One region of the Paenibacillus sp. FSL P4-0113 genome, then DNA from elsewhere that is predicted to be linked to it. Evidence: riboswitches for the same ligand, from Rfam matches in the RefSeq annotation. Region 1 holds a riboswitch; the other holds the start of a gene.

Region 1 (5,699 bases):
TGCTGTGTTGGGAAGAAGTGTATACCGGCTCAAATCCAGCATATCGAGAAAATGCTGCTTATCCCGTTCCTCCAAGTTCAATCTCCGTACAGCAAACGTCAATATTTCCGTCTCAGCAGCCTCTACGGCTTGGGATTGGATATCTAGATCAGAGAATTTTCCTGTTCCCAACAACAACCTCGAGGTAAAAGATGCTTTTCCAATGGTTAACATAATCAACCGCCTCCCACAAAATGTACAATCTCTAGGCAATCTCCATCTTTCAGTACCGCTTCATCATGATCTTCACGGGTCAATATATGCCGATTCAGCTCCACCACTACGGTTTTCACCTTTACATCAAGCTCATGTAGCAATTGATTCACATGAGTGATTCGATTAGAAAAGGTCAGGCTCTGGCCGTTAATCGTCAGCTTCATAAGCTTTTCTCCTTGAGGAGCTCAGAAGAAAAACTACTTATCCCAAATTCTGCTGCACAAGCCCCATTAAGCATAGCTGCCATCGCACGCCCGGTAGCATCACTCAGCAGGACACCGTTGCGATAATGCCCGACTGCAGCATATACGCCCTCGACCCCAGGAACAATGCCTATAAAAGGATGACCTGATACAGCCTGCGGACGTAAGCCCGCCCAAGCGCGTATAAAAGAAGCTTCACGGACGCGCGGCAGCCAGGCAGAGGCACGTGCCAGCAACCCCTCCAAGCCTCCTACGGTCACCTCTTCGTCATATTGATGTGGAAGGCTCGTTGCCCCAATCCAAAGCTCGTTATTCTGTTTAGGCACGAGGTAAATATCATCAGCATAAATGGTATATTCTAACGGGTGATCCTTCAAGGAGACCGCTACCGCTTCGCCCTTGACCGGATAAAGTGGATATTCAAACCCAACCTGCGCTAGCAATTTCATGCTATCCAAGCCTCCGGCAATAATGACCTGATCGCAGGAAAAAAAGCCACTATCTGTTCGGACACCGCAAACTCGACCATCCTGTATGACCAGTTGCTCTGCCTGTGTACCAGACCATACCGTTGCTCCCAGCACCGCAGCAGCACCTGCATAAGCACGGCAAAGCTGGACAGGAGCCACTTGTGTCTCCTTTGAACGATATATTGCCCCGATCGCTTGTTCATCCAAACCTGGAATTCGTCGGGCCAATTCTTTCGCATCCCACCAGATAGGACAATCACCCTCTCGCGTTTTAGCAGCTTTCCAGCGTTTTTGGCCTTCAGTCTCCGTACGGAAAGGGGTCACAAACCCTTCAGTACGGAATTCCACCGAAATACCTGACAAACGCTCTAGATCACAGACAAGCTCAGGGAATGCATCTCGACTTATGCGAGCAAATCGTGATAGCTCAGAGTCGGTGAACTCTTCACTTTCCGCTGCCAGCATTCCAACCGCTGCTCCTGAGGCTCCCTCACCCGGGATCAATCGTTCCAGCATAATCGTACTTCTTCCCTCCTTGGCCACATGATAAGCAATGGAACTGCCGATGACACCTCCACCTATGACCAAGCATTCAGCGTGTCCAATCACTCTTTCCTCTGTGTGTATCTTTAGCATTTGTTCCGTATCTCCTCTCCATAAACCCTTCTGCTTTCAGCTTGCCTCTACTCTCGTTTTCTCGCTACAGGCTGTGAACTACAAGGTCTGCCATTCGCCTATACTCCATTGCAGCTGCAACGGGCGACTCAGCCTCCCATATACCAGACATCACCGCAATTCCGCTTGCTCCGGCCCTATAAAGCTCCGGGATATGATGCGGTTGTATGCCGCCTAGCGCAATCACCGGAATGTTTGACAGTCTGCAAATATGTTCAAGCTGAGCTAAACCCCGCGGTACAATACCGGGCTTACAATGGGTCTCATATACGTGACCATAAAGTACATAGTCCGCTCCTGCCCGCTCAGCAATTTGCATCTCCTCCAAGGAATGTACAGACACTCCACAGCGTGTACCCTTTGGAAGTAGGCTTTTCACATCCACAACAGGTAATCCATTAGCTGGTAATTGAACGGCTCCGACCAAAGTAAGTAAAGCTACATCCACACGATCATTTACTACAATTTGTTGCAAAGGAACTTCCTGCTCCACCAGGCTGCGAGTCAAAGAAAGCAATGCAGAGGCACCATTCTGTTTTAAACGTGCGTGTACATAATGAACATACGGACAAATCACAGCAGCCACTTGGGCGGCTTGTGCAAAAGTGCCCTTTTCCATCGAAATTGCGTGTAATTCGATTTTGTCTTCACCTCACATTGGACTAAAGGATCTAAGCTTAGCCAGCCACGTCTACCAGCAGGAATGAAAGGGGATTATATGTGAATCGTCTACGGAAGCTCGAACTACTTAAAATGAACGAAACGCAAAAAAACCACTTCCCCAAGGAAGTGGTTTAACGAACGTCCAATAATCGAACGGACCATGATATCCGTATACGTGTATCGTCCCACGCACAAACAAAAATAAAGATGGTGTTGCCTTGTTTGTACGGCGCTCACTTCCCTACGCTGGCATAACCCAGATCAGGTGCAAAGGGTCCGAAATCCATTTATTCCGTCTCAGCCGCATGGGCGGCTCCCCTAGTGTGACTATTTTATTGTATAAGCTAAAGATAGCTTAGCATATTTTTCTAATTCTGCAAACCCCACTTCGTGTGAAATTTGCTGGAACTGGATTTAGCTGATTTTAGTTAACTTTACTTGACCACTCTTCCACATTCCACGTTTTGGTTACCCAATCCTCGTAAAAGTCCGGTTCGTGAGATACAAGCAATACGGTCCCTTTGTATTCCTTCAAGGCACGTTTCAGCTCATCCTTTGCTTTAACATCCAAGTGGTTGGTAGGCTCATCGAACAGTACCCAGTTGCTTTCACGCATTAACAGTTTGCAAAGACGGACTTTAGCCTGTTCTCCACCACTGAGCGCAGATAGCGGACGCGTGATATGCTCATTTTTCAAACCGCAACGCGCCAAATGCGCTCGTACTTCATGCTGGTTCAAATGCGGAAATTCATTCCACACATCGTCAATCGGTGTAATTTTCTCGGCCTTTACTTCCTGCTCAAAATAAGCGGGCTGCAAAAAATCACCTTGATAAGTTTTTCCACTGATTGGCGGAATTTTTCCCAATATGGTTTTGAGCAATGTCGATTTACCGACACCATTGTAGCCGACAATTGCAATCTTTTCGCCACGTTCAATCGTCATGGACATTTTAGGCAAAAGGGCATGTGTATAACCAATCTCAAAATCAATACCCTCAAATACCGTCTTTCCGCTTGCACGTGCCTCTTTGAATTGAAAGGTTGGTTTTGCGGCTTCTTCAGGCTTATCAATACGTTCGATCCGATCAAGCTGCTTTTCACGGCTCTTTGCTCGGCCTGATGTAGAGGCACGCGCTTTATTACGCTGAATAAAATCTTCCTGTTTCTTAATAAAATCCTGTTGCTTCTCATAAGCATCAATATGCTGGGCTTTGTTCAGATCCGCCATTTCGAGAAACTTTTCATAATTAGCTGAATAACGGGTCATCTTGGCAAATTCAAGATGGTAAATAACATTAACGACCTGGTTCATAAATTCAGTATCATGTGAAATAAGAATAAAAGCATAAGGATAATCCTTCAAATAGCGCGTAAGCCATTCAATATGCTCTACATCCAAATAGTTGGTAGGTTCATCCAGCAACAGGACGTTCGGCTTTTCCAACAGCAACTTAGCAAGAAGAACCTTTGTCCGTTGCCCGCCGCTAAGTGCGGATACATCCCGATCCAGTCCTATGGCCGACAGACCTAGTCCATTCGCCATCTCTTCAACCTTTACATCAATGAGGTAAAAATCCCCCATATCCAGTTGCTCCTGAATTTCCCCCATCTGTTCCAGCAACACTTCCAACTCATCAGGAGAAGCATCCCCCATTTTGTCAGTAATCTGCATCATTTCCTTTTCCAATTCCAACAAAGGAAGAAAAGCATCCTTCAATACATCACGTACCGTTTTGCCCGGTGTCAGCTTGGTATGCTGATCCAGATAGCCGTAACGCACACGTGGAGTCCATTCCACTTTACCCTCATCCTTAAGCAATTTTCCAGTGAGAATGTTCATGAGTGTCGATTTACCAACACCGTTAGCTCCTACCAAACCTACACGTTCCCCCGCAAGCAATCGAAAGGAAACATTTTTAAATAATGCGCGGTCCCCAAAGTTGTGGGATACATTTTCTACAGTCAATAAACTCATAAGCTGTTTTTGGCTCCTTATTGTCATCGGCATTGCCGACTGTTCTTATTTCATATGCATTTCGTTTCTCTCAAAGCTTTATTGTAGCACATTCTGCAACCATATCGGAATATTGAAAACAGTGAATTTTAAGGTTTTTTGGTATGGATCTGCCTAAAAAAAGAAAAACCACCCATGAGGGTGATTATTTTAAGCCATTATAACATTTGTACTCAAAGTAACCCGCAGCTGCTGCAGATTTTTCATCCGTGAAACGTTCACTCGCTTTAAAGGGAGCTGGACATGAATCTCTATAAAAATACTTTATTCCAGTATCTGGTTCTATGCCACCGATAATGTCTTGCTTTCTAACGACTCTCCCACCACCAAATCCATAGTTATTGTAATACCTGTCTCCGACCGGAATGCCTTGGATAAACGCGATCAGCCCCACATCATCTACCGTGTTGTACCACTCCTCTTGCGGAATGATCGGTAGCGTGAACGAATAAGTTATGCCGTTACGCGCTGCTTTTTCGTTATGGACATTAATAATTCGCGCCAAGTCCTCTTGAACGCTGCGAACAATGGTGGAACGACGTATTTGCTCAAAAGTTTCTGAATTATTCAGCAAAGATATAGCGGTCTGATCCTGAAGTTCCTTTTGAAAGCCTTCTACCCACCTGTGATTTCGAGTATCGTATGCGTGCACATAATTATCCAAGGTGAACCCCACACTGTTGCCTACTGAATCAACATAGGCATATGGCTTTTTTTCGCTCCATTTGTGGCCAATAGCAGCTTGTCCATGCTCGTCTGTATAGGCTTCTGAGGTGAACGCATAATAACCGTCATAATCCAGAATTACAATAGCCGGTATGTAATCCAATAATGCACGTTGTGCTACTATATCCCCATCAATGCCTACATTAAGAAAAAGGGTGTGCAGGAACGTGTTCAGCGCTACTTCTTTATCTACCCGAAAAAACTTATCCGATCCGTATCCGGCCTCGCGTTCCTGACGTTCATTCTGTGAGAGCACAACCCCTGCATCCTGAACTGCGGTACGGAGAGCCGACGTATATTTCATTTCTAGCTGCTGCACTTCACGCTGATTCTGCACCCGTAAGTCACTAACTACACCAAAGGGCAAAAACAAAAGTATAAATATGACCGCAAAATCAGTAATCTTCATTCAGAACCATGCCCCCGTAAGAAGCTGTAACTGCCGGCTTGCCGCTATCTGCCCCACCAAAAAGCCATGATTTGTACAAGTCCGCAGGAGTCCGATTCGTATTATGTACCCGGACCGTAAAATAATCCCCGGCCATCAAGGTATATCGACGCGTCTGATCTGATTTTGGCTGCTGATTGTCAGGAAACAGTACAAGAAAAATTTGCGAATTATAGTACCCATCATATACAGCTTCATAATTGCCCAGAAAACTATCTGGCTTCACGGCATCTGCATAGTCC
Region 2 (5,699 bases), 3.7 Mb from region 1:
AGCAATGATTGCTCCACCAGCCTCGAATAATAGGCGATGGCCACCACTGACAAGGGAACCGTAGCAGCCATCGTACCCAGCGCCGTCCCTACGACCAGACGTGTAAATGGAATCATAAACACGACGAGCAGCAAAAACGGGAACGAGCGGATGACATTGACCACACTGTTCAATAGGGTGAACAGCAGTCGATTTTCATATTTTTGCCCTTTGCCGCACAAATACAAAATCGTTCCTGCCGGAAGCCCTAACAGTACAGCTGCTGCGATAGAAATCCCCACCATAATAAACGTCTCTGCGATGGCTTTCCATATCTCAGACTGATATTGCGCAATGATGTTCAGCATTTCATTCATCAGCTTCACCTGCTTTCGCTGTTGAACCTACCGCAGCGTCAGCTACACGTTGCGTGGAAAGCAGCTGTCCATCCCGCATTTCTGATACATGGGTACAAATGTTGCGTACCACGTCCATATCGTGCGTTACAATTACAATGGTAACTCCCAGTTCACGGTTGATCTCCCGTAACACGCCCAGAATATCCGCGGTCGTCTGCGGATCAAGCGCCGAGGTCGGCTCATCACACAGCAGCACCGCAGGTCGATTCGCCAGCGCTCTGGCTATCGCTACACGTTGCTTTTGGCCTCCGCTCAATTGTGCCGGATACTGTTCTGCTTTATCAGCTAAACCGACGAATTGCAGGCATTCGCGCACACGTTCTGCTCTCTCTTTTTTCGCGACACCTGCCAGCTCCAACGGCATTGCTACATTTCCACTGACCGTCCGATTGTGAACAAGATGATAATGCTGAAAAATCATCCCTATGGATCGCCGCGCTTCACGGAGACGTTTTTCCGGCATGCGAGTCAGATCTTCCCCGTTCACAACCACGTTTCCCTCATCCGGCCTTTCCAATACATTCATCAACCGGAGCAAGGTAGACTTACCGGCACCGCTGGCACCTATAATACCGTGGATTTCCCCCTCCTCCACTTGAAGGGACACGGATTGAACCGCATGAAATTGGCCGCTTGAGGTGGTATAATGCTTGTTTACCTGATGCAGCGTAATCATGAAACCTGGCCTCCTGATGATCCATTTCTCAGGGAAAATGTAATAAGCCCGCCAGCCCAGGCGGGTCTGTACGAGCCGTCAATTCCCATTGCATTAATATACCACAGAGCAGAAAACGGGCAAAGCCTTTTGACAACAATTAACGTACATCCCACACCCCTACATAAGGAAAGCAAATCCCAAGTCCCCAAGCCAGCGTAAGCATGACGACAAAATAGAATATGAATACAATATCTATAGCCGAATAGCCGATCGCATAATAATACGTTCGCTTGGTTTCATTGGTAAAACCCTTGGCTTCCATAGCAATAGCAATGCGCTGGGCACGCCGAATACTTTGAGCGAGTAGCGGAATCGCATACCTGCGAAGCGTGGCATACATATTCCATTTGGACACATGCTGATGTAAACCTCGAATACGGTGGGCTTGTCTCAATGCCTGGAATTCCTCCACCATCATAGGCATCAACCGCATGGCTGCCAAAAAGCTGTATGCATACTTCGGAGGGAGCTTCCATTGCTGCATCAGTGAATAAAAAAGGTCCACTGGACGAGTCGTTAAACCAAACAACAAACCTACCGCAGCCATACTCAGCGCACGAAAGCCCAGATGCATGCCTCGGTAAAAGCTTTCCTGCGTCACATGGATCAAGCCCCATGTCCACCAGGTCGTCACCCCTTTGCCGAACATCATCATGCCCGTTGAAGTTGAAATAAACACCAATATAAAGGGAGACCCGTATAGCAGCAGCCTCTTCCATGGATGGCCTGACCAGACAAGCAGCAACAGCATAGCACACGCAACATTAAACATGACATTCGGATCATGAATGACTATAACGACCACAAACAGGATGGAAAACATCACGAGCTTTAGGCCCGGATTCACGCGATGCAGCCATGTTTTATGATGGGGAAAGGACAGGTTCATACTGTAGTTCCCCTTTCTGAATCCGCCATGTATCGGTACAATATCGACGGACAATTTCCGGGTCATGGGTGACCATCACAATGGCCGTGCCTGCCGCTCTCAGCTGCTCCAACATATCCAGCATGACAAAGGTATTACGCGCATCCTGCCCAAAGGTCGGTTCATCGAGCAGCAGCACTTCCGGCTCACGAATCATAGCCGTAGCAATACTCAACCGCCTTTTTTGGCCTAACGAAAGCTGATACGGATGCCGCTCGTCCAGCCGCTCCAGTCCGAACTGTACGAGCATCCGATCGACCCGTTCCCGGCACTGTTCAACAGTATACAAGCTCTTGGGTAACGAATACTCTAGTTCCTTTCGTACGGTATGCGCTACAAATTGCAGCTCGGGATTTTGAAACGCGAACCCGATACGCTCTGCCAGTTGTTCTGTACTGCCTGCCTCAATTCCGCGCACGCTATAACGTCCCTGTGTGCGAAGTAAGCGCATCATGGAGAGCAGTAGCGAGCTTTTGCCAGCCCCGTTTTCACCAACCACGCCAATCCAGTCGCCAGGCTTCACCTGCGCATGCTCCACATAAATCACTGAACTTAAACCGCGGAGGCCGCTAAAATGTTCCAGCTCCAGCACATCAGTCCCCGCACCATTCTGTTGCGTCACTGCTTCACTCCAACGTGGCGAAGACGCTTCATTCCATACTCCCGGATACCACACGCCGTACTCGGACAATGCCTGCCGGTGCACATGAAATACTTCTTGGGCCCTTCCATCTGCAATGATCTCCCCTTGAGCAGAAAGCACCACAATCCGATCCACATCATGGACAATTTCATTAATTTTATGCTCCACAATCACCAGTGTCTGGTCTACCGAAATGTTGCGAATGGTATCCCACACCTGTGTAGTGCCTTCCTCGTCCAACAAAGCCGTGGGCTCATCCAGAAAAAGCACTTCTGGCTCCATAGCCAGCACAGACGCAATCGCCAGCCGCTGCTTCATTCCCTGTGACATGCTGCCAATGGGCATATGTATATCATCCGTCGATAGACCCACCTGTATCAGCAGCTCGCGAATACGGGATCGCATCTGCTCCCGGGGAACCTGATTATTTTCCAACACAAAAGCCAGTTCCTCATCTGCATATGACATACAGAACTGCGTATCAGGATCTTGAAATACAATACCTGAGACACTTGGGATTACAGCAGCATCGCATTTCATAGGCACTTCTATCGTGCGTGGAATCAGACCGCTTAACACTTGGAGCAGTGTTGATTTACCGCATCCACTCGGTCCCAGTAGCAGCAGCTTTTCCCCCTTGCGGACAGACAAAGACATATTGTGAAAAAGCAGCTCTTGCTCACCGGGGAATTTCAACCGTAGCCGGGTGATCGAAGCCACCACATCTTCGGTTGCCCGGCTCATCAATCCAGCCCCTTATAATCTTGTTCCGTTGCAGGCCTCAAACTTCGCGTGACTCCGGTTACCTCCAATGCCTTAGCCAGATAGAACGCGAATACCCCGGCAATCACAATACTGCCAATCATCCGAAATCCAATATACAAAACATAGTTCCAAGTCGATAGCTGATCAATATACCCGTAGCTGAAGTCTAAAATCAGAGAAGTGACAGCCGCCCCAGCCGCAGCTAGCGAAGCAACCCACAGGTTTGCGTTCCGATACAGAAAAGCCGCAAAAAACAGCTCCGCTCCCAAGCCTTGCAGCAGGCCATAGTACAAGGTGGACATACCCCATTCGCTTCCCAAAAAAGCACTGACCGTTGCCGCTGCCACCTCTGCCAAAATCGCAACACCCGGCTTGCGAATGATGAGATAAGCAAACGTACCTGCCATAAACCACATGCCATACATCAGTTGCTCGGCGTGTAGACCCAATGGTTTCATCAAATCATAGGCAGGTCCCCATATTTTGTAGATCAACCCGAACACAACAGCGATCACAATCGTGACCAAAATATCCGTCAGTTTCAACCCTTTGGACGCTCTTACAGCAGTATTCATTATTGCGTGCTCCCCTTTTTCCTTATAGTTGGCCTCTTGGCCATGAAAAAAAGCTTGTCTGGAGCTGAATCTCCAGGCAAGCTTTATGCGCAGTAAAAGGTGAAGCACCATACAAAACATCATTCGTCGATATGCCTTATATAACCAGTAGTCTAAACTACTACACTGATACCCAGCCAAGTCAGGATCAAGGTAAAATGCTAGGACATACATTGAATCTATCGACAACCGCAAAAAAAAGCGGCATTCCTGTATAGTGTTCTTGGTTTCTCTACGCTGGCATTACCCAGATCAGATTTCACGGTCAGTGGCAAGGGCCACCCTCTCAGCCTGACTTTCTCAAGCTCCCGACAATGCTTTTTAATTCACTATAATATATACCACATCTATGGCTTTGACAATCCTATAATCCGAAGAAACGTTTAGCCGTTTCCGTCGTCGCGATTTCGATCTCCATCATGCTTCGACCTGTACATTCGGCTATCGTAGCAGCAATGTGAGCGAGATACATGGGCTCATTACGCCCTTCTTTAGGCTTCACAGGCAAATTACGCGGGGTCAAAAATGGAGCATCCGTTTCAATCATCAGACGGTCCAAGGGAATATCTCTGACCAGTTCACGCAGATGCTTCCCCCGCCGTTCGTCGCAAATCCAGCCGGTGATTCCGATATACAGTCCCATTTCTACATACGTACGCAATTCCTGTTCCGTGCCGGTAAAACAATGCACTACCGCTTTATCGACAAGCCCTTGATACTCCCGAAGCATAGCGACAAAGTCCTCATGTGCATCTCGTTCATGCAGAAATAACGGCATTTTCAGCTCACCCGCCAGTTGGATTTGCTCGCCAAACCATCGGCGCTGCACATCACGTGGCGAAAAATCACGGTTATAGTCCAATCCGCATTCCCCTATGGATACGACCTGCGGCTGACCCGCCAACTGGCGGAGCTGCTGAATCGTGTCTGCACTGCAGTCTTTGGCATCATGGGGATGCACGCCAGCTGTCGCATACAGCTTGCCCGGATAACGCGCTGCATACTGAGAAGCTTCCCGACTGCTGCGGACACTGGTCCCGGTAATAATCAGCGGTGAAATCCCTACAGCCGCGGCTCTCTCTACCACCTGTTCCCGATCTGCATGAAACGAACGATGCATCAAGTTCACACCAATATCAATTAACGGTGTACCCCTTTCCATCTCAATCCCTCCCTCGCAAACTACAATCTTGGATCAATCGGCTCTGATTCCAGAGATAGTGCGGCAAGGACGCATTCATGAATACGATCTACCGTATCCTTGCGGACAAAACGTTCCACGCCTTCCATACCAAGCGCTCCTTCCATCAGGGCATGACGCTCCTTTTTGTTCGTTCGACGCTGCTTCAGACGCTTTAAATTCTCAGGGGCAAGATAATCCATACCGTAAATGATGTGCAAATACTTCCGGCCTCTCACCTTGATTGCAGGCTGAATCATCTTGTCCCGATTTTTCATCAAAAAGCGTTCCGGCTTGATCACAATCCCCTCATGACCATCCTCTGTCATCTCGTTCCACCAACGAATGACCTCTTCCTCGCTTGCTTCGTCCGTGATCACGCGATACTCTGTCTCCATAAACAGGGAAGACAGCCCAGCCAGCTCCCGGTTTTGCTCCATATGCCAAATATGA

What was found. A riboswitch is a leader RNA that binds a small molecule or an ion and turns the genes downstream of it on or off. The one in region 1 is predicted to bind thiamine pyrophosphate.
Region 2: another riboswitch for thiamine pyrophosphate. It lies ahead of MKX46_RS20280 (ECF transporter S component); the one in region 1 lies ahead of MKX46_RS03500 (thiamine phosphate synthase).

Annotation. Positions count from the first base shown of each region.
Region 1 is NZ_JBBPAZ010000001.1:938,499-944,197, forward strand. It holds gene MKX46_RS03485 (thiazole synthase) at 1-213, opposite strand, end outside; gene thiS (sulfur carrier protein ThiS) at 216-419, opposite strand; gene thiO (glycine oxidase ThiO) at 416-1,564, opposite strand; gene MKX46_RS03500 (thiamine phosphate synthase) at 1,629-2,222, opposite strand; TPP riboswitch at 2,488-2,596, opposite strand; gene MKX46_RS03505 (ABC-F family ATP-binding cassette domain-containing protein) at 2,691-4,244, opposite strand; gene MKX46_RS03510 (hypothetical protein) at 4,429-5,418, opposite strand; gene MKX46_RS03515 (hypothetical protein) at 5,405-5,699, opposite strand, start outside.
Region 2 is NZ_JBBPAZ010000001.1:4,662,873-4,668,571, reverse strand. It holds gene MKX46_RS20300 (methionine ABC transporter permease) at 1-356, opposite strand, end outside; gene MKX46_RS20295 (methionine ABC transporter ATP-binding protein) at 349-1,074, opposite strand; gene MKX46_RS20290 (energy-coupling factor transporter transmembrane component T family protein) at 1,214-2,005, opposite strand; gene MKX46_RS20285 (ABC transporter ATP-binding protein) at 1,980-3,431, opposite strand; gene MKX46_RS20280 (ECF transporter S component) at 3,431-4,027, opposite strand; TPP riboswitch at 4,278-4,387, opposite strand; gene MKX46_RS20275 (TatD family hydrolase) at 4,431-5,228, opposite strand; gene MKX46_RS20270 (polynucleotide kinase-phosphatase) at 5,249-5,699, opposite strand, start outside.